Regions from separate parts of the Thalassolituus sp. genome, predicted to be linked through region 3. Evidence: predicted binding sites of a transcription regulator. Region 3 holds the regulator's gene; each other region holds the start of a gene.
The links. The regulator sigma-54, encoded in region 3, starts transcription at its own class of promoters, with help from an activator protein. The targets are predictions, from matches to a motif close to TGGCACNNNNNTTGCTNT.

Region 1 (7,341 bases), on a different contig from region 3:
CCTTTCACTTCTTCGTCAGTAGCCCAAACGATTTCGAACTGGCCATCTTCCTGAATCTCGCCAATCAGTACCGGCTTAGACAGGTGATGGTTTTCGTTCATTACGGCCGTACCGCCAGTCAGGTTAGGTACTTCGATGCCGTACATCGCAGAGCGTACTTTATCCACTTCTGCAGAGCCTGCTTTTTCAACCGCTTCTGCCCACATGCTGAAACCGATGTAAGTCGCTTCCATTGGGTCGTTAGTTACACGGTCTTCATCGCCGATGTAGTTATGCCATGCTGCGATAAACTCATCGTTAGCTTCGCTTTCTGCACTCTGGAAGTAGTTCCATGCAGCCAGGTGACCAACCAGTGGCTCAGTATCAAAACCTGACAGCTCTTCTTCACCTACTGAGAAGGCAACAACTGGAATTTCTTCAGACGCTACGCCCTGGTTAGCCAGTTCTTTGTAGAAAGGAACGTTCGCGTCACCGTTAATGGTAGAAACAACGGCCGTTTTCTTACCAGCGGCACCGAATTTCTTAATATCCGATACGATAGTCTGCCAGTCGCTGTGACCAAACGGCGTGTAGTTCACCATAATGTCTTTTTCAGCAACACCTTTAGACTTCAGGTAAGACTCAAGAATCTTGTTAGTCGTACGAGGGTATACATAGTCAGTACCTGCAAGTACAAAACGCTCAACGCCGAGATCGTTGATCAGGTAATCAACCGCAGGAATCGCCTGCTGGTTTGGCGCAGCACCGGTATAGAATACGTTGTAAGAAGATTCTTCACCTTCATACTGAACCGGGTAGAACAGCAGACCATTCAGCTCTTCCACAACTGGCAGAACCGATTTACGGGATACTGAAGTCCAGCAACCGAAGATCACATCAACGTCTTCTTTTTCCAGAAGTTCACGGGTTTTTTCTGCAAACAGAGGCCAGTTAGATGCTGGGTCGACAACCACTGGCTCAAGCTTTTTACCTAGCAGGCCGCCCTTCTTATTCTGTTCTTCGATCATCATAAGAACAGTGTCTTTCAGAGTAGTTTCTGAAATTGCCATAGTACCCGACAGAGAGTGCAGGACACCGACTTTAATGGTGTCATCTGCTGCATTCGCAATGCTTACGCCTGCAGCCATCGCTGTCATACCAACAATCTGTGACGCTTTCATCAGAGTTTTGAGACTTACTTTTTTCATAATTATTTCCTTTTTATGGTCAGGATTATGTCCGGCCTCGACTCTTCTCTTGGGGGTGTGTAAGAGCGGGCAACTATAAAACCGATCTAGTTAGAGCAATCGCCGTACCAGTTTTCATGCCTTATTTTTCGGCAATTTCTGGCAAAGAGTGCCCCCCAGAGGAGCATTTCCGGTCTTGAGGAGATAATTCGCACCAATAGTGCTCAGCGAGTTGTTTTTTTTGCCTTGAAAGCGTGCGTATCTATTTCCTTGATAAGTCGGTGGAGTATCGTTGTCGCGCTTCCTGAATTCTGTGAACTGTTATTTCGCGAACAGTATTGCGACTGACCTCGATGTGTTTAGTAAGATCTCGCGTTGCACGAGAGCTGTCTGCCGAAAGAATCGCACTGAGAATACTACTGTGCTCATCGTATGTTGCCTGTATACGCCTAGGCTCATAAAAGTCGAGGCGCCTTACGATCCTCAGACGCTCACATACGCCTTTATGAATGGCTTCCATTTGCTTGTTCTGGCCACACTCCAATAGTCCGAAGTGAAATTCCTCATCCAGAAACGCTACATCAACAGGATCAACCTGCCTCTGTGAGGGCTTGCAGCACCAGATGGTGACCAGTCCCGCTAAGCGTTCCGCCCGGTCTGGTTCCATACACAGGCGGCGAACCACTTCACACTCCAGCAGAATGCGGACATCGTAGAGCTCTTCGAAATACCGAAAGTCAAAAGGCCTGACCTGCCAACCATTACGGAAGTACACCTGCACATACCCATCGCGCTCCAGGCGATACAGCGCTTCCCTGACAGGTGTCCGGGAGGCCTGCATACGCTCTGCAACTTCACTTTCACTGAAGCGATCTCCGGGTAGCATTCTGAAGTCGAAGATATCTTCTTTCAGCTGTCGATATACTTTCTCGGCAAGGTTCACAACATGACCTTATGCGTTCAGTGATGAGATATAGGCCCGCCAGCCGCCGAGATGACTAATGTCCGTTGCGCTCGCCACCGCCTCTGGTTCGCAGATAAAGCCTTTCACCAGACGGCCGTCTTCCAGCTCAAGAGTTCCAATACCAAGCGGCTGCGGAATTTCTTCAACGAAAGAACCAAAGGCCGCCTGATCTAAACGCCACAGCTCGACGATTAATTGATTCCCTGTAACCTCGCCGCTCTTCAGATCCTCTTCGTTAAGGCGCACCAGACCGGGCTTCGGAGGTACTGTATTTGCGAGAGCATAGAGCTGATACTTGTTGGCGGTGAGTGTCTGTTCCAACAAGGTCGCGTGACGACTAGTCAGCTGATGGTTCAGAGGCATCCCGGTCAGATGGGCACCCACAACGGCAACGACTACAGAAGTATCTTCTTTTTTGCCCAGCATCACAGGCGCTTCGGCTAAGCAAAGGTGTGACTGCCACTGGCCAGCAAAGTTGGTCAGAGCCAGCTCGTGCCATCCAGGTGCAATAACAGTAACTCCAAACGGTAAACCATCGGTACGCATATGCGCAGGCAACGACAAGGCACATAAGTCGGCCAGATTGACGAAGTTTGTGTAAGTGCCTAACTGACTGTTGACCTCAACCGGGGCGGCATCAACGTCTGCCATCGTCGGAAATCGAGGAGCAGTGGGAACAAATAACGCATCCACTGTTTTAAAAATACTCTGTATCTGGCGCACCAGATCTTTGCGGCGATACTCTGCTTTGAATGCATCCACTGCCGTACCGTTAACGCCACCAGCAATGATGTTTTTTACGACCGGATTAATACCCGGTAAATCCCGTTTCAGAAACTCGCCGACAGCCGCATAGCGTTCGGCCACCCATGGGCCCTGATATAAAAGGCTGGCCAGCTCAAACAAGGGCGTAAAGTCGATTGTTTTTAAATCGAAGCCTGCATCAACAGCCTGCTCACAGGCTTTTTCATACGCCGCTTTTTGTATGTCATCTCCAAACCATGGTGCATCTGCAGGGATACCCAATGTCTGGATACGTTCATTACGCACCATAGTACGTGAGCGGGCGTAGCCATCTGCTGGATCGAATTGCGCAGCAATTTCATAAATGCGCTCGGCATCGCGGCTATTGAGCGCAAAGACAGAAACGCAATCAAGACTTCGGCATGCTGGAACAACGCCCGAAGCACTGATAGCGCCTACAGTCGCCTTTAAACCGACGATATGATTAAAGCCCGCAGGCACCCGGCCAGAGCCAGCGGTATCGGTACCGAGCGAAAAGGCCACCTGGCCCTTTGCAACCGCAGTCGCAGAACCAGAACTTGAGCCGCCAGAAATATACTCAGGATTAAACACGTTGTTCACTGCACCGTATGGCGAGCGAGTACCAACCAGTCCGGTTGCGAACTGATCGAGATTGGTTTTCCCCATAACGATGGCACCTGCCTTACGCAGAAGCTGAACAACAAAAGCATCATCATCCGGCTCGTAGGCATATTCAGGGCACGCCGCCGTGGTGAGAAAGTCCGCAGCATCAATATTATCTTTCACGGCAAACGGCACACCGAAAAGGGGAAGGTTTCTGCCCTCATCGTCCGCTGCAGCTTTCAGGTTTTCGAGGTAACTTATTTGTTTAGTAAGCTGTTCCTCGCTGGCTAGCGCAATCCAGGCGCTACCATTGCGGGGCAATCCATTCGTATCCAGCTCGTCTGCAGCAATCGCTTTCCGGGTGGCCAGTAAAAGCTCACCTACATCAGCGCCATTCCTATATGCCCGGGCCCAATCGTTCAGATTCCAGCCAATTCCTGTCGTTACTTCTGTCATGCCAACCGCCATTGAATTCATACTTGTATACAAGATTCGTAGCGACACTTGTGCCAGATTCGTCAGGCAAGACAGGGGAATCTATAACATTATGATTTTTAACGGGTTTATCGAGATAAGAGCATCTAACTCACAAACAGAAAGTCAGACAAAGTACGGATGGCGCTTTAGAAGAAAGCTCGATGTAGCTGCATTGCACCAATTTGCACCAACTCGTACTAAAGAGCAACACAGATTTCAGAAGAGGTTTTTCAGATAGAACTGCATAGGTTTGGTCGACTCGCCCGATGCATCGACGTCTTTCCAGGCAAAAGACGTGCGAATACCCGCCATAGGCTGATAGCCCATATGCTTCCAGATCGGATCAAGTGACTGGTAGTTCTCTGGGCGTAAAGGATGATCATCGGGCCGTACCACGGAGCAAAAGACACAGGCGGATAACCCAAGGGCACGTGCATGCTTCTCCCGAGCATCAAAAAACTGTCGATACACTCCCTTACCCCGATACTCAGGCAGGAGTACAGACTCAGCACAGTAGAATAACGCCTTGTCATTGATTCCCGCTTTCAGGAACGGAGCTCTGAACTCATCGACTTCCGCCGCTAAGGGTAGACCGGTCGATGCTCCAACCAGATGGTCGCCTTCCCAGCAAAGCACCACAATACTGTCAGGGCACTTGGTGTAGGTGGCGAGGTAAGCACGCTCGTAATCTTCCGAGCCGTCGTAGAGGTATGGAAAATCGCGGAATATCCGAATCCGCAGGTCGGCAAGTTCCTCAAGAACCGGGCTTATTTCCACGCCGTAAAGGCACTCGACTCTCAGGCCCACCTTAGTTGCCCGTTACCCGCTTGAAGGTTTCCTGAAGGACTTTCACATCATTGGCAGCACGGTGCCGGTCGACATCTAACTCATTCCAGAGTGTGCTTTTAGTGTCTGCCCAGCGCTCCATTTCTTCCATGGTCAGTAGCTTGTTGATGGTTTCGATGCGAAAGCGTTGGACCAGCTCAGCTTCTTCGAACAGGCGGCCAATCCATGAGCTGTCAAAGCTCCATGCATCAGAGTAGAGAGTTTTATTGAACAGGTGCTCATTGAGCAGCAGGGCGACATCACGAATGCTCAGACCTTCCTGCTCAAGTTTGTCGCGGCTGATGCCGTGGATCGCTTCGGCCTCTTCTGACCAGTGCGTCCAGTGGCTGACAGGCTTGATGAGATAGCTGTGCACTTCCCGGTCTTCGAGAGCAAAGCCGATTTCGATGGGGAAACTCCCCCGGCCAAATCCAGAGGCTTCGACGTCAATGATGGGTGGAAGGGAACTACTCACAAATAACTGCCATATTCTCGTTAATTTCAGGCCGGCATTCTGGACGCTCAGGCCGGATTATTCAATGTGACTATTTTACTGCCTTTACGGCTGTCACCTACTGAGACAGCGCTCTGCTCGCTGGGGCGACCCGCATGACCTCTGCAATGGTTGTCATACCTGCGGCGACCTTATGAGCACCACTCAGGCGCAGACTGTGCATCCCTTCTTTCATCGCTGCCTGGCGTAGCTTCTGGTAATCCGTTGTTTCATTAATATGCGGCTCCAGCGACTCAGACAAGGGCATCACTTCGTAAATCCCCATTCGCCCGAGGTAACCTGTCCCGCGGCATTCCAGACAGCCTTTTGCAGTATAGATGTGTTCTGGCGTTTTCATCAGCCAAGGGGCAGTCAGCTGTTTCCAGACCTTTTCGTCGACAGGCTGCTTCTCTTTGCAGTGTGGGCACAAAGTACGCACCAGACGCTGGGCCATAACACCGATCACACTGGAGCGAATCAGGTAAGCAGGCAGTCCCAGTTCCTGTAAGCGGGTAAAGGCCGAAGGCGCATCATTGGTGTGAAGTGTCGACAGAACAAGGTGTCCGGTAAGCGCAGCCTGCACAGCGATCTCGGCCGTCTCAAGGTCGCGCACCTCACCCACCATAATAATGTCCGGGTCCTGACGCAGCAGAGCGCGAACCCCTGACGCAAAGGTCAGGTCAATCGTTGGGTTGACCTGCATCTGGTTAAACGCGGGCTCAACCATTTCAATCGGGTCTTCAATGGTCGATACATTCACTTCACTGGTCGCCAGCTGGCGCAGTGTCGAATACAAGGTGGTCGTTTTACCTGAGCCTGTCGGCCCGGTAACGAAGATAATGCCGTGATTATTGTCAGTCATTTCAGACCAGCGACGGCGATCTTCACGCGAGAATCCCATTTCAGAGAAACTGCGCATCAGCACCTGTGGGTCAAAGACACGCATCACCATTTTTTCGCCGAAAGCAGTGGGCAAGGTCGACAGACGCAGCTCGACTTCATCACCCTCGGGCGTTTTAGTCTTCAGGCGGCTGTCCTGAGGTTTACGCTTCTCAGCAATATTCATACGCCCCAGTGACTTAACCCGCGCAATCACGGCCATACCTACTGCGGCTGGTAACTCGTAGACATTATGAAGAACACCATCAATACGGAAACGCACGTGCGTTGTTTCGCGACGCGGTTCAAGGTGAATATCACTGGCGCGCTGGTCAAAGGCGTACTGCAGCAACCAGTCCACGATATTGACGATATGTTCATCGTTGGCGTCAGGCGCTTTCGCTTTGCCCAGCTCCAGCATCGACTCCAGGTTCTGCACCGAGCTGATACCAGAATGATCTTTGCGCGCCTTAGAGACCGAATTTGCTAACTGATAAAACTCAACCCGGTAGCGACTGATATCAGATGGCGAAGCTAACACCCGTTTCACATTGCGACGGGTCACGTGTTCCAGGTCACCGACCCAGCTTGATGAATCCGGATCGGTACAGGCCACCACCACCTCATCAGTACTGACTTTCACCGCGAGGATTTTGTGCCGCTCTGAAAAGGCGTATGACATCACCTCAGTTACCGCAGATACGTTAATCTCAAGTGGATCAATATTGATCACATCCATCGACTCACGCTCACCCAACCATTCAATCAATGCGTGCTCAGTCAGCACTTTGCCGTCTACGCGGGCGTCTTTGTAACGCTGGCGGGCGATCAGGGTCAGAGGATGCAGAGTAGCGTCATCCGCCCCTCTGCGAATCGTCAGGGCCAATTGGTGATCATCTTCGGTGAGCAGGCCATCGCGGTGTAGATCACTCACCAGTGTCGACAGATTGAGTACCCGGTCTGGCGTCGCCTGCATGCATTAATCCTTTAGTAACTGTTTCAAAGAAGCTGATAACGAAGATGTCTCACTGCATTCAATCACATCACCTACCTGGCTGCGAGCCTCGTCCCAGCGATCACGGATACTTTCTCGGCCTAGCTGCGACTCAGTGCACATTCCAGCCACTTGCTGAACCGCACACGTTAATGCCTTCGCTGCTGCTTTATCC
Region 2 (7,341 bases), on a different contig from region 3:
ACCTCGGCAAGATACCATTGACCTGATCAATGAAAGAGTAGTGCAAAGAAAGCTCATCTTTAGAATAGGTCAGCGTAACAGCATCAAACGTTTGCTCGTTTGCGCGCCAGCCTACGTTACCAACAAAACGTGCGCCGTCGAGAATAATACGCTGGCGGCCGACGATTGCACCGAATTCGTCTTTTTTGTAGCTGACCTGGGCCCGGTTCCATTCGCGGGTTTCAGGATCTGCAATAGCATCATAGCCTGCCTTTTCGGGAGCGTAATCGTCAATCAGAGGCTGAACAATTTCGTATTCTACAAGAGCCGAGAACCCTTCGTAATTGAGCGTTTCAAAGCCGACTGCAGCGTCAGTAATCAGGCCTGTCGCGGCGTCATTATCAGTCGCATCGTCAGTATCATTGGTCTCGTAACGCACTTTGACATCAGCGTAGGCATTGCCGTACTCAGTTTCATACGCAGATGCACCCAGTGTGGCAGTCCCCAATGCGATCGCCAGTAACGTTTTCTTAGCTTGCATGGCATTCTCCTTTTAATTCGAAGCCTTTTTATCAATAGAGGTTAAGCAACTTCACCGGTCTTTTTGTCGACCTTTTCTTCATTACTATCGTCGGAGTCGGCAGCCTTCTTAGCGGGCGCATCTGTATCCGGCTTTCTCTGTTTTTCATACAGGAAACTCAGAACCTGCTGACGGTACTTGTTGTATTGCGGGTCGTCGGCAAGTTGAATTCGGTTACGTGGGCGTTCAAGTTCTACGTCCATAATTTCGCCTATGGTCGCGGACGGACCATTGGTCATCATCACAATACGATCCGAAAGCAATACTGCCTCGTCGACATCGTGGGTAATCATGATGACGGTGTTGTTCAGGTCTTTCTGAATTTCCATCAGAGAGTCCTGCAGGTGAGCGCGTGTCAGGGCATCAAGTGCGCCGAACGGCTCGTCCATTAACAGAACCTGCGGCTCCATCGATAGTGCACGGGCAATACCAACGCGCTGTTTCATACCACCGGAGATTTCATCGGGGCGTTTGTGCATGGCGTGGCTCATGTGAACCAACTCGAGATTGTGTTCAATCCATTCGCGCATTTCTGCTTTGGATTTCTGGCCTTTAAATACGCGCTTTACTGCCAGTTCGACGTTCTGATAGGCGGTGAGCCAAGGCAGGAGAGAGTGGTTCTGGAAGACAACAGCACGCTCAGGGCCTGGTTCATTCACTTCTTTTCCGCTCAGAACGACGCCGCCCTGAGTCGCCTGATACAGACCAGCCACGATATTCAGTACCGTAGACTTACCGCAGCCAGAGTGACCAATCAGCGAAATGAATTCGCCTTTCTTAATTTTCAGGTTCACATTCTGAAGCGCACAGAAAGGACCTTTCGGTGTTGGAAATTCGATACCAACATCTGATAGTTCGAGTAATGGGTTCATAATGAAACTCCTCTGTCCTTTGTGTACTTATCGTGTAGCTGCTGACTTATCCCACGACACTTTGCGCTGAATCATCAGCATGACGCGGTCAAGTAAGAAGCCAATCAAACCAATGGTGATAACGGCGACCATAATCCGGCCTAAGGAGTCAGAAGAGCCGTTCTGGAATTCGTCCCAGACGAATTTTCCAAGACCTGGGTTCTGCGCAAGCATTTCCGCCGCGATCAGTACCATCCAGGCAATACCCAGAGAAAGACGCAGACCGGTAAATACCATTGGGATAGATGAAGGAAGTACGATCTTACGAACGTGTTCCATATAGCTCAGGCGCAAGACCTGTGACACATTCACGAGATCTTTAGGAATAGATGCGACACCCACTGCGGTATTAATTACCGTTGGCCACAGGCAGCACAGCATGACTGTGATCATGGAAGTCACGAATGATTTCGGCACCATCGGATCGTCTGATACATAGAGAGCAGATACCACCATAGTGACGATAGGGAGCCAGGCTAAAGGTGATACTGGCTTAAAAATCTGGATAACAGGATTGAATGCGCTGTAAAGGTTAGCACTCAGTCCAATAACGATACCAAATGGGATAGCAATCAGTGAGGCAAGAACAAAACCACTTAATACGGTTACCAGGCTGGTTCCAATCTGATCGATGTAGGTTGGCTTACCTGTGTAGTCCCGGATTTTCGGAACGTACGTTGGGTCTTGTTTAACGCGGGCAGCGTTACGTTTTTCCTGACGCTCGTAAAACGCTTCGGCTTTTTCACGTTCAGTGAAGTGTTCAGAGAGCAGACCTTTGGTCTGGGTAACAACGTCACCTGGTCCGGGGAATTGCCCCAGAGATGTATTGATATTACTGGCGGCGGCTTGCCAGATCATCAGAAAAACCAGTAGGCCGGCCAGTGGCAGACCGATAGTTTTAATAATCGTCTGGATATTTCCAGAAACATCTTCACCTTTCGCAATGCTTACAAAGGGTGAAATCCAGGCAATGTTCGACAGCGCAGTAGTCATAAAAACTCCTTCGGTCCGGACCATTGAGTCCGTTGACCCTTTTTAATGGGTGGGTGAGGAAAGCCTCACCCACTTTGTTGCATCAGACCGGATATTCAGATCAGATTTTCTCGGCGCCTTTCAGGCCGATTTCGAACTTCTTGAGGTACTCATTAGGCTTGCTACCGTCGTATACGATATTGTCGATGAAGCCTTTCTGAGCGGGTTTGAAGCCGGTTTCTGTTGCGAAATCCGGGAAGTCTTTCGCATCAAGCTTGCCTTCTTTGATCAGCTCTTTGGCTGCAGAAGCGTAGATGTCTGGGCGATAAACTTTCTTCGCTGTTTCCATGAACCAGTCATCTGATTTTTCTTCAGAAATCTGCCCCCAGCGACGCATTTGAGTGAGGTACCAGATGGCATCCGAGTAGTATGGGTAGGTTGCGTTGTAACGGAAGAACACGTTGAAGTCTGGCACTTCGCGCTTATCGCCTTTCTCGTATTCGAAGGTGCCTGTCATTGAGTTAGCAATAACGTCATAGTCAGCGCCTACGTACTGAGACTTAGACAGAATTTTTACTGCTTCAGGACGGTTCGCGTTGTTGTCAGCATCCAGCCAGGCTGCTGCACGAATCATCGCCTTAACCACTTTCTTATGAGTGATTGGGTATTTGTCTGCCCATTCTTTGCTCACACCAAATACTTTTTCTGGATTGTTTTTCCAGATTTCGTAGTCGGTAATAACGGGTACACCAATACCTTTAAATACGGCTTGCTGGTTCCATGGTTCACCCACGCAGTAACCGTAAATGGTGCCGGCTTCCATCGTTGCAGGCATTTGCGGTGGTGGAGTTACAGAAAGCAGCGCATCAGCATCAATCTGACCCGAGGTATCACCTTTATGCGGTGCGTAGTAACCCGGGTGAATACCGCCCGCAGCCAACCAGTAACGCAGTTCATAGTTGTGTGTTGAAACCGGGAATACCATGCCCATGTTGAATGGCTTACCGTCGGCTTTATATTTCTCAACGACTGGCTTAAGTGCATCTGCTTTAATCGGGTGAACTGGCTTGCCATCTTCGTGCGGGATGTGCTCTTTCATCTGGCTCCAGATATCGTTTGATACCGTGATGCCATTGCCGTTGAGGTCCATGCTGAACGCAGTGATGATGTGTGCCTGCGTACCGAAGCCAATGGTTGCGCCCAGGGGCTGACCAGCAAGCATGTGGGCACCGTCGAGCTGACCATCGATTACGCGGTCGAGCAGGACTTTCCAGTTAGCCTGTGCTTCGAGGGTGACGTACAGACCTTCTTCTTCGAAGTAGCCTTTTTCATAGGCTACAGCCAGAGGAGCCATGTCGGTCAGCTTGATAAAACCGAACTTCAGTTCTTCTTTTTCTGCCCATTCCTCAGCGGATACCAGAGGCGCTGACATGGTTGCCATGCCTGCGGCCAATACCAGTGCGCTTTTCACAAACGTGCGGCGCAGAGTTTTGATTCCTCGCATTTCCTTCCCCTTTTTAAAGCAACAAAAAAAGGCGCTACGACAGCACTGCTATTAGCAGGAGTCGAAAGCGCCTTTGCTTTGTAAATCTTGATTTGAAAATTGCGAACTTCGCCATTGAAGTTCTGAAATGCTTAATACAAGCACCGTGCCAATTAATTTATTAAATTGAAATAATTCCAGAGAAGCCTTGTTTCATGCAGGTTTCAGAGAGGTAAGGATTATATGGTTGTCAGTTTTAAATATGAGGTTGAGAATTATTATTAGATATCTGCGATTACCTTCGGCTTGTTTTGGTGCGGAGCGCTGATGTTTGGTGATACTCTGGTGCAGCTCGTATCGTAATCACTATAACCATTTGTGAAATAAGGAATTTTTATGCTCAACCGCAAGCGCACCGGCCTGATCATTGTGGATGTTCAGGGTAAGTTAGCCCGATTGATGCACGATTCCGAGGCAATGCACGCCTCTCTGAGAACACTGATTTCCGGCATAAAGGCGATTGACCTGCCGATTATCTGGCTTGAGCAGAACCCGGAAAAGCTGGGCGAGACATCATCTGAGTTAACGGAGCTTCTTTCTGGAGAACCCATCTCCAAGTACACCTTCAGTGCCTGTGGTGAACCGCGTTTCGTCGATGCTATTGAAGCGAGTGATGTCCATACCTGGCTGGTCGCGGGCATCGAATCGCATATTTGCGTGTATCAGACCGTACGGGATCTGATTGAGCTTGGGCGTAAAGTTGAGGTCGTTACTGACTGCGTTTCCTCGCGAACACCCGCAAACCGTCAGCTGGGAATTGATCGTATGCTGGATGCCGGTGCTCGCCCAACCAGCGTCGAAATGTGCCTGTTCGAGCTGGTGGGCAGTTGCAAGGTACCGGAGTTTAAAGCCGTATTGGATCAGATTAAGTAATCTCTACCGTAATATGGGCGAGGCCAGACACCTCGCTCAGCCAGCGCTTCACAGTTTATTACATGTCAGGTGTGAGAAAGCACCAACCATACAAGCCATAAAGCCGGTGTGCACATTGGCTCTGGGCTCTGATTTTGAGACAATAGCTGACCATACTCCTCGGTCTTTGCGGTTATCCATGAATCAGCCTTCCAGCCAGACGAACAAGCACTTGTTCTCCAACTATCCATACTGGGCAGAGTGCTTTGGCACCGCGCCGTTTCTGCCTATGTCCAGGGAAGAGATGGATCAGCTTGGCTGGGATTCATGTGACGTTATCCTGGTAACCGGGGACGCGTACGTTGATCACCCCAGTTTTGGTATGGCGGTCATGGGGCGGATGCTGGAATCTCAGGGGTTTCGTGTCGGCATCATTGCTCAGCCTGACTGGAACAACCCCGAAGACTTCACCAGGTTAGGTAAGCCGAATTTCTATTTCGGCATCACCGCGGGAAACATGGACTCCATGATTAACCGCTACACAGCCGACCTGAAAGTTCGCTCAGACGATGCCTACACACCGCATGGCGAGCCGGGTAAGCGACCAGATCGCGCGGTGATCGTCTATTCGCAGAAATGCCGGGAGGCCTATAAAGATGTCCCCATCGTGATTGGTGGCATTGAGGCATCGCTGCGCCGAATTGCTCAATACGACTACTGGACTGATCAGGTTCGTCGCTCGGTGTTGATTGATTCTGGTGCGGACATCCTTTTATATGGCAATGCAGAACGCGCGATTGTCGACCTGACGCATGCGTTAGCTCAGGGGCGGGAAGTCAAAGATCTGACCGATCTCCGGGGTACGACCATCGTCCGTGAAGCAACTCCGGAAGGCTGGGCAGAAGTCGACTCCACACGAATCGACTGGCCAGGGCGTATCGACGAGATACCGAATCCCTATGAGATGAAAGATACAGAGACCATGTCCTGTAGTACCAACGGAGACGGGGAAGAACAGGAAGGCAGCGCAGAAGACAATGATGTGATGCCGGTTAAGATTGTGCCTATGCCACTGCATCGAAAGGCCGATCTTGATCCTGAAACAACGGTCATTCGTCTGCCATCGTTCGAGAAAGTCCGCAACGACAGCGCGCTGTATGCGCATGCATCACGGGTGCTTCATCAGGAGTCGAACCCCTATAACGCACGACCGCTGGTACAGAAACATGGCACCCGTGAAATCTGGGTCAATCCGCCACCGATCCCCCTCGAAACCGACGAGATGGACAGCGTGTTCGGCTTCCAATATCAGCGGGTTCCTCACCCTTCGTATGGTGATGCGAAAATTCCGGCTTACGAAATGATCCGTTTTTCGGTCAATATCATGCGGGGTTGTTTCGGTGGCTGTACCTTCTGCTCAATTACCGAGCACGAGGGGCGGATTATTCAGAGCCGCTCTCAGGAATCGGTGATCAATGAGATTGAAGAAATCCGCGATAAGGTCCCGGGCTTTACCGGCACTATTTCGGATCTCGGCGGCCCGACCGCAAATATGTACCACCTGAACTGTAAGAGCCCTGAAATTCTTAAAAACTGTCGTCGTCTGAGCTGTGTTTTCCCGGGTATCTGCAAAAACCTGAAAACCGACCATAGTGCAACGACTCAGCTTTACCGTGCCGCCCGTGCACTGCCGGGAATCAAGCGAGTAGCGATTGCCTCTGGCCTTCGTTATGACCTGGCAGTCAAAGATCCCGAGTACGTTCGTGAACTGGTGACGCACCACGTTGGTGGCTATCTGAAGATCGCGCCTGAGCACACAGAGATGAACGTGCTTAACAAAATGATGAAGCCGGGCATGGGAACATACGATGCCTTTAAGCGCATGTTCGATAAATTCTCGAAAGAGGCGGGTAAAGAGCAGTACCTGATTCCTTACTTTATTGCGGCGCATCCGGGTACTGAAACCAAAGACATGATGAATCTGGCGCTGTGGCTGAAACGCAACAAGTTCCGGGTCGATCAGGTACAGACTTTCTATCCGTCACCAATGGCACTGGCAACCGCCATGTATCATTCCGAGCGTGATCCGTTGCACCGGATGAGCTACAAATCGAAGAAGATGCATATACCTCGTAAGCTTGAGGAGCGTCGTCTGCAAAAGGCTTTCCTTCGTTATCACGATTCAAGAGGCTGGCCTGCCTTGCGTGAGGAGCTGAAACGCATCGGGCGTACCGATCTTATTGGTAGCGGCCCGAATGCATTGATTCCGGCAGAGGATGAAGTACCTTCCAAGCGTCATCAACGCCCGGGTTTCAAACCAAAGGCGAGTGCTGCGAAACGCAAAGGTGGATCACCAACGAGTTCAACAAAACCCGGTACTGCAAAGAAGGCTGGCCCACGTAAGCGCCGCTGAACTCTGGTGGCTTGCTGACGTCCAACCTGGATATGGACGATATGACACAGCAGTTTACTTCTTACGACGATATGGTCGCGCAGGTTATTGA
Region 3 (7,341 bases):
TCAACCTGCTCGCGGTGATGCCGATCCCGGGGATACTGGCGGTCACCGCCGTTGAACCAATGGCACTTTACCGTGACTACATAGTGATGGCTGGCGTTACCTTTGCCCTGCTGCTGTTCTTTATTATCTGTTATCGCAGAGGGACGCTGGGACGTATCCCAGGCATCATTCTTACTGCCGGCTACCTCGGCTACATGTTCACCTTATTTCTGGCAAATCAAGCATGACTGAATCAACGACTTTTAACTTTATTGACTCCGCACGCCGCACGGTAAAACTCGAACAGGAAGCGGTTGGCCTACTGAGCAACCATCTGGATGAGAATTTCACCCGCGCCTGCCAGTTGATTATTCAGTGCCGTGGTCGAGTTGTAGTAACCGGCATGGGCAAGTCTGGTCACGTTGGCAACAAGATGGCAGCGACACTGGCCAGTACCGGCACTCCTGCTTTTTTCGTTCACCCGGGCGAAGCCAGCCACGGTGACATGGGGATGATCACCGCTGCCGACGTTGTCATTGCATTATCCAACTCTGGTGAAACCAGCGAAGTGACCAGCCTGCTGCCACTGCTGAAGCGTCAGGGTACGCAGCTGATCAGCATGACAGGGAATAAAGAATCCACACTGGCGAAAGCGGCAGACAGCCACCTTTATGCGGGTGTCGATCAGGAAGCCTGCCCTCTTGATCTGGCGCCGACGTCCTCGACGACGTGTGCACTCGTGATGGGCGATGCGCTGGCGATTGCCCTACTGGAAGCAAAAGGGTTCACTGCCGAAGACTTCGCATTTTCTCACCCGGGCGGTAGCCTCGGTCGTCGTCTGCTGTTGAAAGTAGAAAACATCATGCACAGTGGCGAGCAGATTCCAGTTGTCTCTCCGGAAACCTCACTGCCTGAAGCGCTGCTGATCGCCACCTCAAAAGGGCTGGGCATGACCACAGTCGCAGACCCGGACGGCAAGCTCGCCGGTATCTTCACCGATGGTGACCTTCGTCGTGCCATCGACCATGGTGTCGATATCCGTAATGCCACCATCAAAGATGTGATGACGGTTGAATGTAAAACGACCTCACCGGGCATGCTCGCAGCAGAAGCCCTGAAAATCATGGAAGACGGCAAGATCAACGCGCTCGTCGTGCAGGACGAAGGCCGCACCGTCGGTGTTATTAACATGCACGACCTTCTGCGAGCAGGCGTCATCTGATGCGTAAGCGCTATCTACTGCTATTAGTCACCGCATTTTTCGGCGTTGCCTTTCTGGCAGTAGATCGCTACACCCGCGATATTACCGGGCAAACGACCGAACAGGTCGTTCGCGAGCCGGATTATTATGGCGAAGTACTGTTCAGTCGCCGCTACGAAAAAGACGGCTCACTGGCCGATACTTTTTACGCCGCAAAATCAGAGCACTTTCCCGAGGGCGACCTCACCGTATTCAGTGAGCCACGTCTTCTGGTCAGTTCAAAAGACGACTGGGTACTGACCGCTGACGAAGGTGTTATGCGCGGCAACGAACAGGCACTGAAATTATCAGGCAACATATTAATCAGGCCGCTCGACAGCAGTGACCCGATGCGCCTTGAAACCTCAAGGCTGACCTATCATATTGATGACAAGATCGCAGAGACTGATGAGCTGGTTACCATGACGGGTGAAAACAGCCGCATGACTGGCACCGGAATGATGTTTGACGCCACACGTCAGCGCCTCGAACTGAAAACAGGAGTCCGTACGACTTATGAACCTGTTCAATAAACTGGCCGTGATGTCGCTGTCAGTGATCGCAAGCTACACAGTCGCATTGCCGGATGACTGGCAGAAAGAAATGACGATCCTGTCAGATTCTGCAGAGATCGACCGCCGCGCAGGTACAGTTGTGTACGAGGGCAATGTCATTCTTACCCAAGGCACGCTGAAAATAGAAGCCGACCGCCTGATGATTCTGCGCAACGGCGACACCCTCGAAAAAGCCGTCGCAGAAGGCGACCGTGCCCGTTACCAACAGCAGATTGAGGTCGGTAAACCGCTCACCACAGCCCTCGGCAACCGCATCGATTACTACACCAGCGAGCGCCGCATCATTATTACTGGCGATGCTGAACTGGAACAGGAAGGCAATATTTTCAGCGGCGAACGCATCACCTACGACATGGCAACAGAGACCGTGCGTGCTGATGGCACCACCGCCGAGTCGTCGACCGACAGCACAGATGAAGACTCCGGCCGGATCAAAGTCGTTATCCAGCCGCCAAAACCTGAGTCCGAATCTGACTCAGAGTCTGACACGACAGAATCTCCGGAAGCAGCGACAGAATGAAAACACTGAAGGCAGAACATCTGGCCAAAAGTTACGGCGGCCGCGAAGTCGTTAAAGACGTATCTATCCGCGTTGAAAGCGGCCAGATCGTTGGTTTATTGGGCCCTAATGGCGCCGGCAAAACGACCTGTTTCTATATGATTGTTAACCTGGTGCAAGCCGATCGTGGTCGCATCATGATCGACGACGAAGACATCAGCCACCTGCCAATGCACGGCCGTGCCCGCAAAGGCATCGGTTACCTGCCGCAGGAAGCGTCGATTTTCCGCAAGCTCAGTGTTGCAGATAACATCATGGCCATTCTTGAGACCCGTAAAGATCTCAATCGCCAGCAGCGAACTGAACAGCTCGAGCAGCTACTGAACGAATTTCATATTCAACACATCCGCGAAAGCGCCGGCATGGCGCTATCCGGCGGTGAGCGTCGTCGTGTCGAAATTGCCAGAGCGCTGGCTGCAGAGCCCTCGTTCATTCTGCTCGACGAACCCTTTGCTGGTGTAGACCCGATCTCAGTCTCGGACATCATGGATATTATCCGTCAGCTCAAGGCGCGGGGCATCGGCGTACTGATTACCGACCACAACGTGCGTGAGACCCTCGCTATTTGCGAAAAGGCTTTTATCGTTGGTGGTGGCCACATTATCGCCGAAGGCACGGCTGAAGATGTGCTTGCCAATGAGCAGGTGCGCGAAGTCTACCTTGGGGACGATTTCCGTCTTTGAAACTCTGACCGATGTCACGTACTGTAGAGTTATCTATTTACTCTGGTAAGCAAAATAGGTTCCATACACAAGGACTTTGCCTATAATGCTAGGTGCATCAAACAAAAAGATGGTTCGATTTTCAGGTCGTAATTACCGAGTTATATGAAGACATCCCTTCAGATTAAGATGGGCCAGCAGCTGACGATGACGCCTCAGCTGCAACAGGCCATCCGCCTCCTCCAGCTTTCAACGCTGGACCTTCAGCAGGAAATTCAGGAAGCGCTGGATTCCAACCCAATGCTGGAAAGCGAAGAGTTTGATGACAACAGCGACTCAGGCAACGAGTCCGACAACGATTCCCGCAGTTCTGATTCCGATAACAACGACAGAGACAGCCGCGAAGACCGTGAGAGCAGCTCTGACAATCAGGATTACGACAATTCCTACGATGACAATTCCTACGACGATCAGAGCGGCCAGGAATCTCTCGATGAGCAATGGTCGAGCGAGAAACTGCCCGATGACCTGCCTGTAGATAGCCAGTGGGAAGATACCTATCAGGTCAGCGCCGGAGTCGCATCAAGCTCCGGGCCGGTAGACGAAGACTTTGACTACGATTCCCGCTACGCCACCAGCGACAATCTGCAGGATCACCTGCTCTGGCAGCTAAACCTGACCCCAATGTCAGATGCTGACCGCGAAGTTGCGACCATGCTGATTGATGGTGTAGACGATGATGGCTACCTTCACACGACAGTTGAAGACGTCATTGAAGCGATGGACCCGTCACTCGAAATCGAAGAAGAAGAAGTGATGGCAGTTCTTCATCGCCTGCAACAATTTGATCCGGCGGGTGTTTTCTGCCGCGACCTCCGCGAATGCCTGCTTCTGCAACTGCATCAACTGCCTCAGGGCACCCCCTGGCTCACCGAAGCGCAGCTGATCATACGTGATCACATTGACCTGCTCGGTAGTCGCGACTATCAGTCACTGATGCGCCGCACAAAATTGAAGGAAGATGACCTCAAGTCAGTCATGCGACTGATCAAAGAGCTTAACCCGAAGCCGGGTGCAGGCATTGCCTCAGAAGAATCCGAGTACGTTATTCCAGACGTCATCGTCCGCCAGATCAGAGACGAGTGGCGTGTTGAGCTGAATCCAGAGATTGCGCCCAAGCTGCGGGTGAATGCCGACTACGCATCACTGATTCGCCGCTCAGACAGCAGTGCTGACAATACCTTCCTCAAAGATCACCTGCAGGAAGCACGCTGGTTTATTAAAAGTCTGCAAAGTCGCAATGACACTCTGCTCAAAGTCGCAACCAAAATTGTTGAATTCCAGATAGACTTCTTTGAAGAAGGTGATGAAGGCATGAAGCCACTTGTGCTCCATGACATCGCCGAAGCCGTAGGTATGCATGAGTCGACGATCTCTCGGGTAACCACCCAGAAATACATGCATACCCCACGTGGGATTTTTGAGCTTAAATACTTTTTCTCCAGCCACGTCAGCACCGACAGCGGCGGAGAGTGTTCATCGACGGCTATCCGGGCGATGATCAAGAAACTGATCGCGGACGAAAACACGCGTAAGCCACTCAGTGACAACAAGATAGCAACGATGCTCGGTGAAAAGGGCATCAAAGTGGCACGGCGCACGGTAGCGAAATACCGCGAGGCTATGCTGATACCACCATCGAATGAACGTAAGCAGTTGATTTAGAGTCTGTTATATCAATGTGAACAGATTCTGATTCACCTACCGCCAGCGACACAGGAGACTTGGCATGCAAATCAATATCAGTGGTCATCATGTAGAAGTAACGGAAGCGATGCAGGCGCACGTTGAAGATAAAATGTCGAAGCTTACGCGCCATAGCGACAGCATCACCACAGGTCAGATCACGTTGACCGTCGTTAAAGATCGCCAGACGGCCGAAGGGACGATACACATCACAGGTCACGACCTGCACGCGAAAGCAGAAAACGAAGACATGTACACCGCCATTGATCAGATGGTCGACAAACTGGACCGTCAGGTTCTTAAGCACAAAGAGAAGCAGGTCGCGCGCCAACACGGTCAAGGCTGAAGCATGTCTTTGAGTATTGAGGATATCCTCACACCGGAACGGTCCGTCATTGACGTGACCGTTTCCAGTAAGAAAAAACTGTTAGAACAACTTTCATCTCTGGTTGCTGAAGAAATCGGCGATGCCTCCGCAGACGATATCTACGAACGCCTGTTAGCACGCGAGCGCATGGGAAGCACAGGGATAGGAGAAGGTATTGCCATCCCGCACTGCCGGTTGTTGCAGTGCCAGAAAGCGCTGGGCGTTCTTCTGAGATTAAATACCCCGATAGACTATGATTCTATCGATGGTAATCCGGTCGACCTCGTATTTGCTTTGTTAGTCCCCGAGGAAGCAACCGACGAACACCTTCAGATACTGGCGACACTCGCCAGTAACTTTAATCAGGCGGAATATCGCGAAGCTTTGCGCAACGCGCCAGACGCCAAACGTCTTTTCCAGCGAGCGATCGCAGAGCGGTAGTAATCACGGAGTCGAATATGCGCCTGGTAGTCATCAGCGGAAGATCAGGATCGGGGAAGTCGAGTGCGCTGCACGTGCTCGAAGATCTTGGATTCTATTGCATCGACAACCTGCCCATCGGGCTACTGCCTGCCCTTGCCAGTCAGGCTGACGCCAATGACAAGCTGACCCGGGTTGCGGTCAGTATTGATGCTCGCAATCTCTCGGCCACAGAAGAGCCGATAGAGAAGCTACTGCTCGACCTGCCTAATGATCACTATCAGCTTGATGTGGTTTATCTCGACGCCTCTGAAAAAGTTCTGCTACAGCGATTCAGTGCGACACGACGCAAGCACCCGCTGACAACCCACGAGCTGTCACTTGCAGAAGCCATCGATCAGGAGAAAGACCTCCTTGATCCGCTCGCCAACATGGCGGATCTGACATTAGATACAACGCACATGTCAGTTCACGAGTTGCGCAGCATGATTCGCCTGCGGGTTGCAGACCGCCCCAACGGTGAAATGTCGATATTATTTGAATCGTTCGGATTTAAGCATGGTATCCCCACCGACGCAGACTACGTGTTCGATGTGCGCCATCTGCCCAATCCGTACTGGAGTGAAGACCTGCGCAAGCTCACAGGCCTCGACAGCGAAGTACAATTATTCCTGAACAGCTATGACGTCGTCGGTGAAATGCGAAAATCGATCAGCGACTTTCTGGGGCAATGGACTGACCGTCTGATCGAAGCTAACCGCAGCTATATGACGATCGCCATTGGTTGCACCGGCGGTCAGCACAGATCCGTTTATCTGGCTGAGCAACTCGCCACCGAATACCGAATGAAATACCCGAACGTCCAGGTGCGTCATCGTGAACTCGCACGAGCAGCGAACCTGCCTACTCCATAATCCGGACACCGTATGATCCAGAAAAACGTTCTTATAATAAATAAACTCGGCCTGCATGCCCGCGCAGCGGCCAAACTGGTATCTACTGCGTCAGCATTCTCCAGCCAGCTTAAGATTGGCCAGGACGGGCGTATGGTCGACTGCAAAAGCATTATGTCCGTCATGATGCTGGCTGCCAGCAAAGGCACTGAACTGATTCTGACTGCGGAAGGCAGTGACGAAGGAGCTGCCGTCGATGCCATTACCGATCTCATTGATCGTCGCTTCGATGAAGAAGAATAGCCCTCAGGAAAATTTCACGATTATCCCCGCTAAAACAGCTGATTAGGCCCAAAACTGCGAGTACTTTCGTGGTATCAACCGAGCAATCAGGCTAGAATCAGTTAACCCGATTTACTCCGGATTCCGGCCATGGCTCAGCACACAGAAAAGGCAAAAGCAAAACTCCACAGCCTTAATGCTGCCCTGGAAAGTGGTGCCCTGAATAAAGTAGAGCGCATCCTGAATTCTGGTCTCGCGCCTGCCGATATTGCTCACCTGATCGAGTCGTCCCCGCCGAAAGCACGTAAAGTGCTCTGGGATCTGGTCGACAAAGAACTCGAAGGTGAAGTACTCCAGTACTTAAGCGAAGACCTGCAGGCACACTTCCTGTCGGACCTGAGTGCCGAAGAACTGGTCGACATCACTTCAGACCTCGACGCCGATGACGTCGCCGACATCCTGCAGCAACTTCCTGAACGCGTTACCCAGGAAGTACTCGACGCGATGGACCAGCAGGACCGTACCCGTCTTGAACAGGTACTGGGCTACCCGGAGGACAGCGCCGGTGGTCTGATGAACACCGATACGGTGACCATCCGTCCTGACATCACGCTCGAA
Region 4 (7,341 bases), on a different contig from region 3:
GATCTGATTATCGACACTGTACCTGTAAAGCATGATGTGACTGTTTACGCGCCCCTGCTCGACATTGACGGCACACTGGTTATTGTTGGTCAGGTCGGTCCTATGGAGGAGTTCATGTCAGTACCTATGATTATGGGACGTCGTCGTGTGGCTGGTTCCCTGATTGGCGGTATTAAAGAAACTCAGGAAGTGCTCGACTTCTGCGGTAAACATAACATTCATCCCGAATGTGAGATTATTCGCCCGGATGAAGTGAACGACGCCTTTGACGTTATGGCTAAAGGTGATATCTCTCATCGTTATGTGATGGACATGTCGTCACTTACTGTAGAAGGCTGATTTACAGCAGTGAGATATCAAAAACACCCCGCTTGTCGGGGTGTTTTTTTTCGCGTCGTGATAATGTGAACAAACACAGAACAGAGATACAAAACATAGAACACAGGAGCTATGACAATGATTGACCCGAATGAAGAGTATTGGGGGATGCCGGTCAATACCTATTGCACTATGATTCATCTCAGTCAGTTGAGCAGTATTCTTGTTCCTGGGCTGGGTTTGATATTACCCATCGTTATGTGGCTCATGAATAAAGATAAGAATGAGCAGATAGATCGTCATGGTAAGGTGACCGCTAATTGGTTACTGAGCCTGGTAATCTACTCTGTCGTCTGTTTTATCCTATGGATCTTTGTCATTGGTGCATTGGCCTTTTTTGTTCTGGGCATCATGAATCTGGTATTCGCTATCATTGCTGCCGTCAAAGCTAATAACGGCGAGCTTTGGATTTACCCAATGAGCATCACCTTTTTCAAACCCTGAACACGTTGGTGCATAAAATGGGCGTCGGATGAATATGCTGGTGTGTGTTTTTGTATTCTCTGCTCACACTAGCGAGAGCCCCAAAGGTCTGGGGCCTTCAATGGTCAGAAAAAGCAGCTTCCCTTTGTAAGGGTATGGAACCCAGAATATCAGCCAATCTCAGTAATCAGTTTGAATGGCCGGTATTTTTCTATATTGCCTGCCTGGTCCTGATGATGAAGGCGCTGGACAGCAATATCGTTTCTATTGCTTTGGCCTGGGTATTTATTCTCGGGCGCGTGATTCACCGTGGCGTTCAGATTCTGACGAACAATGTTCGCCTTAGAGGCCTTGTATTTACCATCAATTTTCTGGCTGTGCTGGCCATGCGGTGCCTACTTATTTTGGCTCTCTGATCTCAGAATTTCGGAATCTCAGCTCAAAAAAAAGCCCCAGGCCTTGCGGGGTGGGGCGAGTCCTAAAGTTCGCTTTTCAGCATTGGACCAACAGCTTACTTGGGAATCCGGCTTGCGCCGGTATGCTCACGCCACGGCTTCGCCGTGGGCCTGAACCTGGTTGCGGGCAGCGAACGCCGCCACTTCGCCAACGATGATCAGCGCAGGGCCTGCACCGGAATATCGCTCAGCTAAAAAAGGCAGATCCATCAGTACACCCGTATGTACTTCCTGATCTGGTAATGTCCCGTTAGCAATCAGAGCGACAGGTGTAGAATCTGACAGCCCCTCACTTAACAGGCTCGCTGTGATCATCCCTGCCTGTTTAACGCCCATATAAAATACTCGGGTAGGGCTTTGGCTTTTCTGATACTCACCGAATTGACTGTGACCGCTATCCAGCATCAAAGCATTTCCGTATTGGCGATGAGTCAGTGGTATTTTGGCGGCGGCAGCGCAGCCGCCAGCGGCGGTAATTCCGGGAACAATATCAACTTCGATACCGTGCTTCTGGAGATATTCCAGCTCTTCACCTCCCCGACCAAAAATAAACGGATCACCGCCTTTAAGGCGAACTACGCGGGCGTATTTACGAGCGCTGGTGAGCAGAAGTTTCTGAATGTCGACTTGAGTCATCTTGTGCGCACCGCAGCGCTTTCCGACATGAATCCGTGTGCACTTCTTCGGCAGCATATCGAGAATTTCATCAGAAATCAGACTGTCATATAGCACAATGTCTGCCTGACTGATCACTCTCATTGCCTTTATCGTCAGCAGCTCAGGATCACCGGGACCACCGCCTACGAGCCAGACTTTACCGGGTTGCTTCTGTGTATTTTTCATTGTCTTACTCCACAGCCTCTGCGGGCTGGTATTTCGCAATAAGAGATTTCAGCTCTGGTATACAAGAGCCGCAGTTCGTGCCGCATTTGAGCTGACCGCCCAGTTCATCTGCACTGGTACAGCCATCGGCAATCGCTTTGTTGATCGTATTTTCACCGACCTGAAAACAGGAGCAGATAATGGCTCCTTTATCTTCCACTTTGCCAAGAGGGCGGCCAGCAAGGATGGCTCGGCGGTCTTGCATTGACAGCTCTTTCTGACCAAACGTGTCGATCAACCACTGTCGACTGCTGAAGTCATAATCCTGATGTATAAAGAGAACCGCTTTGAGTTGGTTACCCTCAACCAGGCACAGGCGATAATGCAGGTTCGCGGGGTCACTGAACATCACCCAGTTATCGGACTCAAACTGGTTTCTGACTGAGCTGATGAATTCAACCGGATCGTTTTGCCCACTAATTTCGTACATGTGGCCAGTATCTGTAACGTTGTAAACCCAGTAATCGGTATCAAGGCTGCCCAGGTCTTTATTCGTCAGTAGAAAGCCTTCCCACTCGGTTGGAAATATAGTCGCTTCAACATCAGTGATCTTAAGGGCAGGCTGACCAGAAATTGGATCATGATCTTTGTTGATCAGAGTACCCATGCGGGCTTTGCTGGCGTAGCGACTGGTCCAGTGCATGGGAACAAAAACTTCGCCCTTACGCTGCGCCATATCACTGCGGACATGAGCGCGTACGATAATCTCTCCGAGGTTACTCCAGAGTCTGACCAGCTTGTTGTCCCTGATGCCGAGACGCATCGCATCTTCAGGGTGAAAGTCCGCATAAGGTTCAGCAATGTGTCGGGCCAGAACAGGCGCTTTCGCGGTTCTGGTCATGGTATGCCAGTGGTCACGTACTCGCCCCGTATTCATGCTCAGACCTGTTTCTGATGCCGCGGGCGGCACTGCAATGACAGGAATGAATTTCGCTTTTCCTGATTCAGTATAGAAATATCCATCGTCGTAAAAACGTGCACGGCCAGAAGGGTAGTTATCATTAACCGGCCATTGAATCGGAGCGAGTGCATCGTATTGTTCGCGGCTTAAATTGGTCAGGCCGCTGAGATCAAAGTCCCGCGTGCCTTTGTTCTCAAACATGGAAAGCCGCGCGTGCTCGTCAAAAATATCGGCCGGATGCTCGTACGGAAATTCTTTCTCGAAACCCAGTCGACGCGCAACCTGAGTAATTATCCACCAGTCAGGGCGTGCTTCGCCTGGAGCAGGGAGGAAGCCTCTCTGACGCGATATACGGCGCTCAGAGTTTGTGACAGTACCGTTCTTTTCACCCCAGCTGGCAGCGGGCAGCAGTACATGAGCAGCCGCGGTTGTATCGGTGTTTGCCATGCAATCTGAGACGACAACCAGCTCACAGTGTTTCATGGCTTCTTTAACATCATCAGCATCAGGCATACTGACCAGCGGGTTGGTGGACATAATCCACAGGAACTTTATTTTGCCGCTTTTGACTTCGTTGAACAGATCGACCGCTTTTAAGCCCGGCTTTTCTGCAATACGAGGTGACTGCCAGAAACGACGTACGCGGTCTCTATCGGCGGGGGAGAAGTCCATATGCGCAGCCAGCTGGTTGGCCAGACCTCCGACTTCCCGCCCACCCATTGCATTCGGCTGCCCTGTAATTGAGAACGGGCAGGCACCCGGCTTACCAATACGACCGGTGGCGAGGTGAAGGTTGATAATGCTGTTTGCTTTATCAGTTCCATCGACGCTCTGGTTCACCCCTTGAGAATAAAAGGTCACCGTTTTCGGCGTATCGCGAAACCAGGCGAAGAAGGTTTCCAGGTCCTGCTGGCTGACATCAGTAATATCAGCGAGTGAAGAAAAATCAGCGGCTGCTTGTGATGCGGCATCAAGTGCTGCGCTGATGTTTTCAGAACACTGCTCAATAAAGTGTGTGTCCAGTGCGTTCTGTTGGTGTAAGTAGGTCAGCAGCGCATTAAATAGCGAAGTATCGGAACCCGGCTTTATTGGCAGATGCAGGTCTGCAATGTCACAGGTTGCTGTTTTACGAGGGTCGATCACAACAACCTTCATATCCGGGCGAGCTTTCTTTGCCGCAGCCATACGTTGGAACAGAATAGGGTGGGCCCAGGCGGCATTGCTTCCGGTGATCACCAGAAGGTCAGCCTGTTCCAGGTCTTCGTAGCAGCCCGGTACGGTATCACTGCCAATAGACCGTTTGTAAGAAGCAACAGCCGACGCCATACACAGACGCGAATTGGTATCCATATTCGCACTGCCTATAAAGCCCTTCATCAACTTGTTGGCGACGTAATAATCTTCTGTGAGAAGCTGGCCTGACCCGTAGAACGCAACCGCTTCCGGGCCATGGGTAGAGACTACCTGGCGGATCTTATCGGCGACCAGGTTCAGTGCGGTATCCCAATCAGCTGCCTGGCCATTCATTGTCGGGTGTAGCAAACGGTCGGTTTGATCCAGAGTATCGTGCAGCGCAGATCCCTTAACGCATAGACGCCCGAAATTTGCTGGGTGCGACTTCATTCCAGCGACAGGCGCAATATCCTTCTCGTCGACAGAAATATCCACACCACATCCTACTCCGCAGTATGGACATGTTGTCTGAACCTGTAGCTTTTTATGACTCATAGGGCTATCCACATAGTTGGCTTGCTACTCTCAAGCCTTTTCGTGAGCAAAAAAAAACGCCCGCGGAGTTACCCGCGAGCGCCAATGCTCATAAACACAACACAAAACGACGACACCAACGTTGGTGTCTGGACCGCTGAATCTGGCTCCCTGCCAATGCACAAGGTCTTAGTAATGAGTAAACAAAAAGAGTGCCAACTCTGAGATGCTAGTCATTTATTCATACTCAGACCCGCCTCAACGCCCGTGGCAACTGAGCCTGGTGATATGTGAGCAGAATCGGCCGGCCCGTTTTCAGAAGTTGATTCGGTAAGTCACTGGTGACCTTGTATCTTATTTGCCTTTTTGGGGTGCAATAAAACTGTAATGAGCACTCTTCTGGTGCGAAAAGTGGAGTCTGATCACTTTTTCTCTGTGGTTCTGATACTCCCAGCCCACCGACAGGCAGGCTGAAAACCAGACGCGACGGCCTGCCATTGCATCTGGCGGTTCTGGATACCGCTTTGGCACTCATATTGCTAAAGCCTATTCGATACTGTTTGCTGCAACGGCGTAGCGGGTAAGTAGAGCAACGATGCACTTATTTAAGGAGACAAGAAGAATGTCTGAATAAGAGAGAGTCATCGCCATGAGTAAGAAGCGCATCATAGTTGTTGGTAACGGTATGGTTGGCCACAACTTCCTCGCCACTATGGCCGAATCTGAGAAAGCCTCAGAATTCGAATTAATCACCTTTTCCGAAGAACCTCGCCTTGCGTACGACCGCGTACAGCTGAGCAAATACTTTTCAGGGGCGACCGCCGCTGACCTGGCACTCACCACAGAATCTGAATACGACGATTCCGGTATTACCTATTTAAAGAATGAGAAAGTTGTCGAAATTGACGCCGACAACAAAACCATTACGACCTCAACCGGGCGTATAGAAGGATACGACAAACTGGTGCTGGCAACGGGTTCCTATCCATTTGTTCCACCGATTCCGGGTAAGGATCAGGATCACTGCCTTGTTTATCGTACGATTGAAGATCTTGAAGCAATTTCTGCGTCCGCTGAAGTATCCAAAACGGGTGTTGTTGTTGGTGGCGGTCTGCTTGGCCTTGAGGCAGCAAATGCACTTAAAGAAGCCGGCCTTGATACCCACGTTGTTGAATTTGCTCCGCGCTTAATGGCCGTGCAGCTCGATGAAGGCGGCGGTAATCTGCTGCGACATAAAATCGAATCTCTGGGTGTGTCAGTACACACTGAAAAAAACACCAAAGAAATTGTCGCCGGCGAAGAATGCCGCTATCGCATGAACTTTGCCGACGGCTCACACCTTGAAACAGATATGATTCTGTTCTCTGCAGGTATTCGCCCTCAGGATGAACTTGCGCGACAGTTCGGCATCGACGTCGGCGAACGCGGCGGTATTGTCATTAACGATTATTGTCAGACCTCAGAAGAAGACATCTATGCAATTGGCGAATGTGCGCTCTGGGACAGTAAAATTTTCGGTCTGGTCGCACCGGGCTACCAGATGGCAAAAGTCACAGCGGCTCACATCACAGACACCCTGGTAAATCTGAAAACCCCGGAACTTGCTTTTAAGGGTGCTGATATGAGCACCAAGCTTAAGCTGCTGGGCGTGGATGTCGCATCGATAGGTGATGCGCATGGCCATACGGCGGGTTCTCAGTCGTTTGTATTCAGTGACGACATCGAAGAAGTCTACAAGCGACTTATTGTTTCTGCCGACGGTAAAAAACTGCTTGGCGCCGTGCTGGTGGGTGAAACTGAATCCTACGGTACTTTGCTGCAACTCATGCTTAACGATATGGATATCCCGGGTAATCCAGCTGCACTTATTCTGCCAGCACTGGGTGACGAAGCGCCTGCAGGCCTGGGGGTAACTGCATTACCCGACACGGCTCAGATCTGTTCATGCTACGACGTATCAAAGGGTGACATTGCTGCTGCGGTACAAGGTGGCTGCTGCACCATGGGAGACATTAAAGGTGCGACCAAAGCGACCTCGGGTTGCGGTGGTTGTGCTGCCCTGACCAAGCAGGTAATGGATGCCGAGCTGGAAGCTCTGGGTGTAGAGGTCAATAATGATCTGTGCGAACACTTTGCCTACACCCGTGCTGAGCTGGCAGACATTATTCGAGTGAAAGGCTACGCCAGCTTTAAGGATGTATTGCAGGGGCACGGCAAAGGACACGGTTGTGAGATCTGTAAGCCGACCATTGGTTCTATTCTGGCTTCGTACAAGAACGAGTATGTTCTGAAAGATGATCTGATGCCGCTGCAGGACACCAACGATATTTTCCTCGGCAATATGCAAAAAGACGGTACTTACTCTGTCGTACCGCGCGTACCGGGGGGTGAGATTACCCCTGATAAACTGATTGCCATTGGTGAGATCGCTAAAGAGTTTGATCTCTATACCAAAATTACTGGTGGGCAGCGTATCGATTTATTTGGTGCACAACTCCACGAGTTGCCGAAAATCTGGGAGAAGCTGATTGCCGCTGGCCTTGAAACCGGGCATGCCTACGGTAAAGCACTTCGTACCGTGAAATCCTGTGTAGG

Region 1: atzF (allophanate hydrolase) is a predicted target of sigma-54. The motif match lies at 3,993-4,010, and genes of this name have one in related genera.
Region 2: AC5E51_RS05020 (CmpA/NrtA family ABC transporter substrate-binding protein) is a predicted target of sigma-54. The motif match lies at 4,080-4,097, and genes of this name have one in related genera.
Region 4: nirB (nitrite reductase large subunit NirB) is a predicted target of sigma-54. The motif match lies at 5,272-5,289, and genes of this name have one in related genera.

What each region holds. Positions count from the first base shown of each region.
Region 1 covers NZ_CFHJLR010000008.1:67,180-74,520, reverse strand. The annotation lists gene urtA (urea ABC transporter substrate-binding protein) at 1-1,160, opposite strand, end outside; gene AC5E51_RS07755 (GntR family transcriptional regulator) at 1,429-2,109, opposite strand; gene atzF (allophanate hydrolase) at 2,119-3,954, opposite strand; gene AC5E51_RS07745 (GNAT family N-acetyltransferase) at 4,192-4,752, opposite strand; gene AC5E51_RS07740 (3'-5' exonuclease) at 4,784-5,275, opposite strand; gene tfpB (type IV pilus assembly ATPase TfpB) at 5,373-7,148, opposite strand; gene AC5E51_RS07730 (CYTH domain-containing protein) at 7,152-7,341, opposite strand, start outside.
Region 2 covers NZ_CFHJLR010000005.1:22,656-29,996, reverse strand. The annotation lists gene AC5E51_RS05035 (alginate export family protein) at 1-520, opposite strand, end outside; gene AC5E51_RS05030 (ABC transporter ATP-binding protein) at 562-1,431, opposite strand; gene AC5E51_RS05025 (ABC transporter permease) at 1,459-2,463, opposite strand; gene AC5E51_RS05020 (CmpA/NrtA family ABC transporter substrate-binding protein) at 2,564-3,883, opposite strand; gene AC5E51_RS05015 (hydrolase) at 4,322-4,858, shown strand; gene AC5E51_RS05010 (YgiQ family radical SAM protein) at 5,037-7,250, shown strand; gene AC5E51_RS05005 (acetyl-CoA hydrolase/transferase C-terminal domain-containing protein) at 7,292-7,341, shown strand, end outside.
Region 3 covers NZ_CFHJLR010000015.1:34,799-42,139, forward strand. The annotation lists gene AC5E51_RS11585 (calcium/sodium antiporter) at 1-227, shown strand, start outside; gene AC5E51_RS11590 (KpsF/GutQ family sugar-phosphate isomerase) at 224-1,201, shown strand; gene lptC (LPS export ABC transporter periplasmic protein LptC) at 1,201-1,752, shown strand; gene lptA (lipopolysaccharide transport periplasmic protein LptA) at 1,736-2,314, shown strand; gene lptB (LPS export ABC transporter ATP-binding protein) at 2,311-3,036, shown strand; gene AC5E51_RS11610 (RNA polymerase factor sigma-54) at 3,181-4,740, shown strand; gene hpf (ribosome hibernation-promoting factor, HPF/YfiA family) at 4,805-5,107, shown strand; gene ptsN (PTS IIA-like nitrogen regulatory protein PtsN) at 5,111-5,569, shown strand; gene rapZ (RNase adapter RapZ) at 5,587-6,462, shown strand; gene AC5E51_RS11630 (HPr family phosphocarrier protein) at 6,475-6,744, shown strand; gene mgtE (magnesium transporter) at 6,874-7,341, shown strand, end outside.
Region 4 covers NZ_CFHJLR010000005.1:36,690-44,030, reverse strand. The annotation lists gene AC5E51_RS05090 (NAD(P)-dependent alcohol dehydrogenase) at 1-339, shown strand, start outside; gene AC5E51_RS05085 (DUF4870 domain-containing protein) at 457-822, shown strand; gene AC5E51_RS05080 (MAPEG family protein) at 867-1,217, shown strand; gene cobA (uroporphyrinogen-III C-methyltransferase) at 1,344-2,099, opposite strand; gene AC5E51_RS05070 (nitrate reductase) at 2,104-4,767, opposite strand; gene nirB (nitrite reductase large subunit NirB) at 5,396-7,341, shown strand, end outside.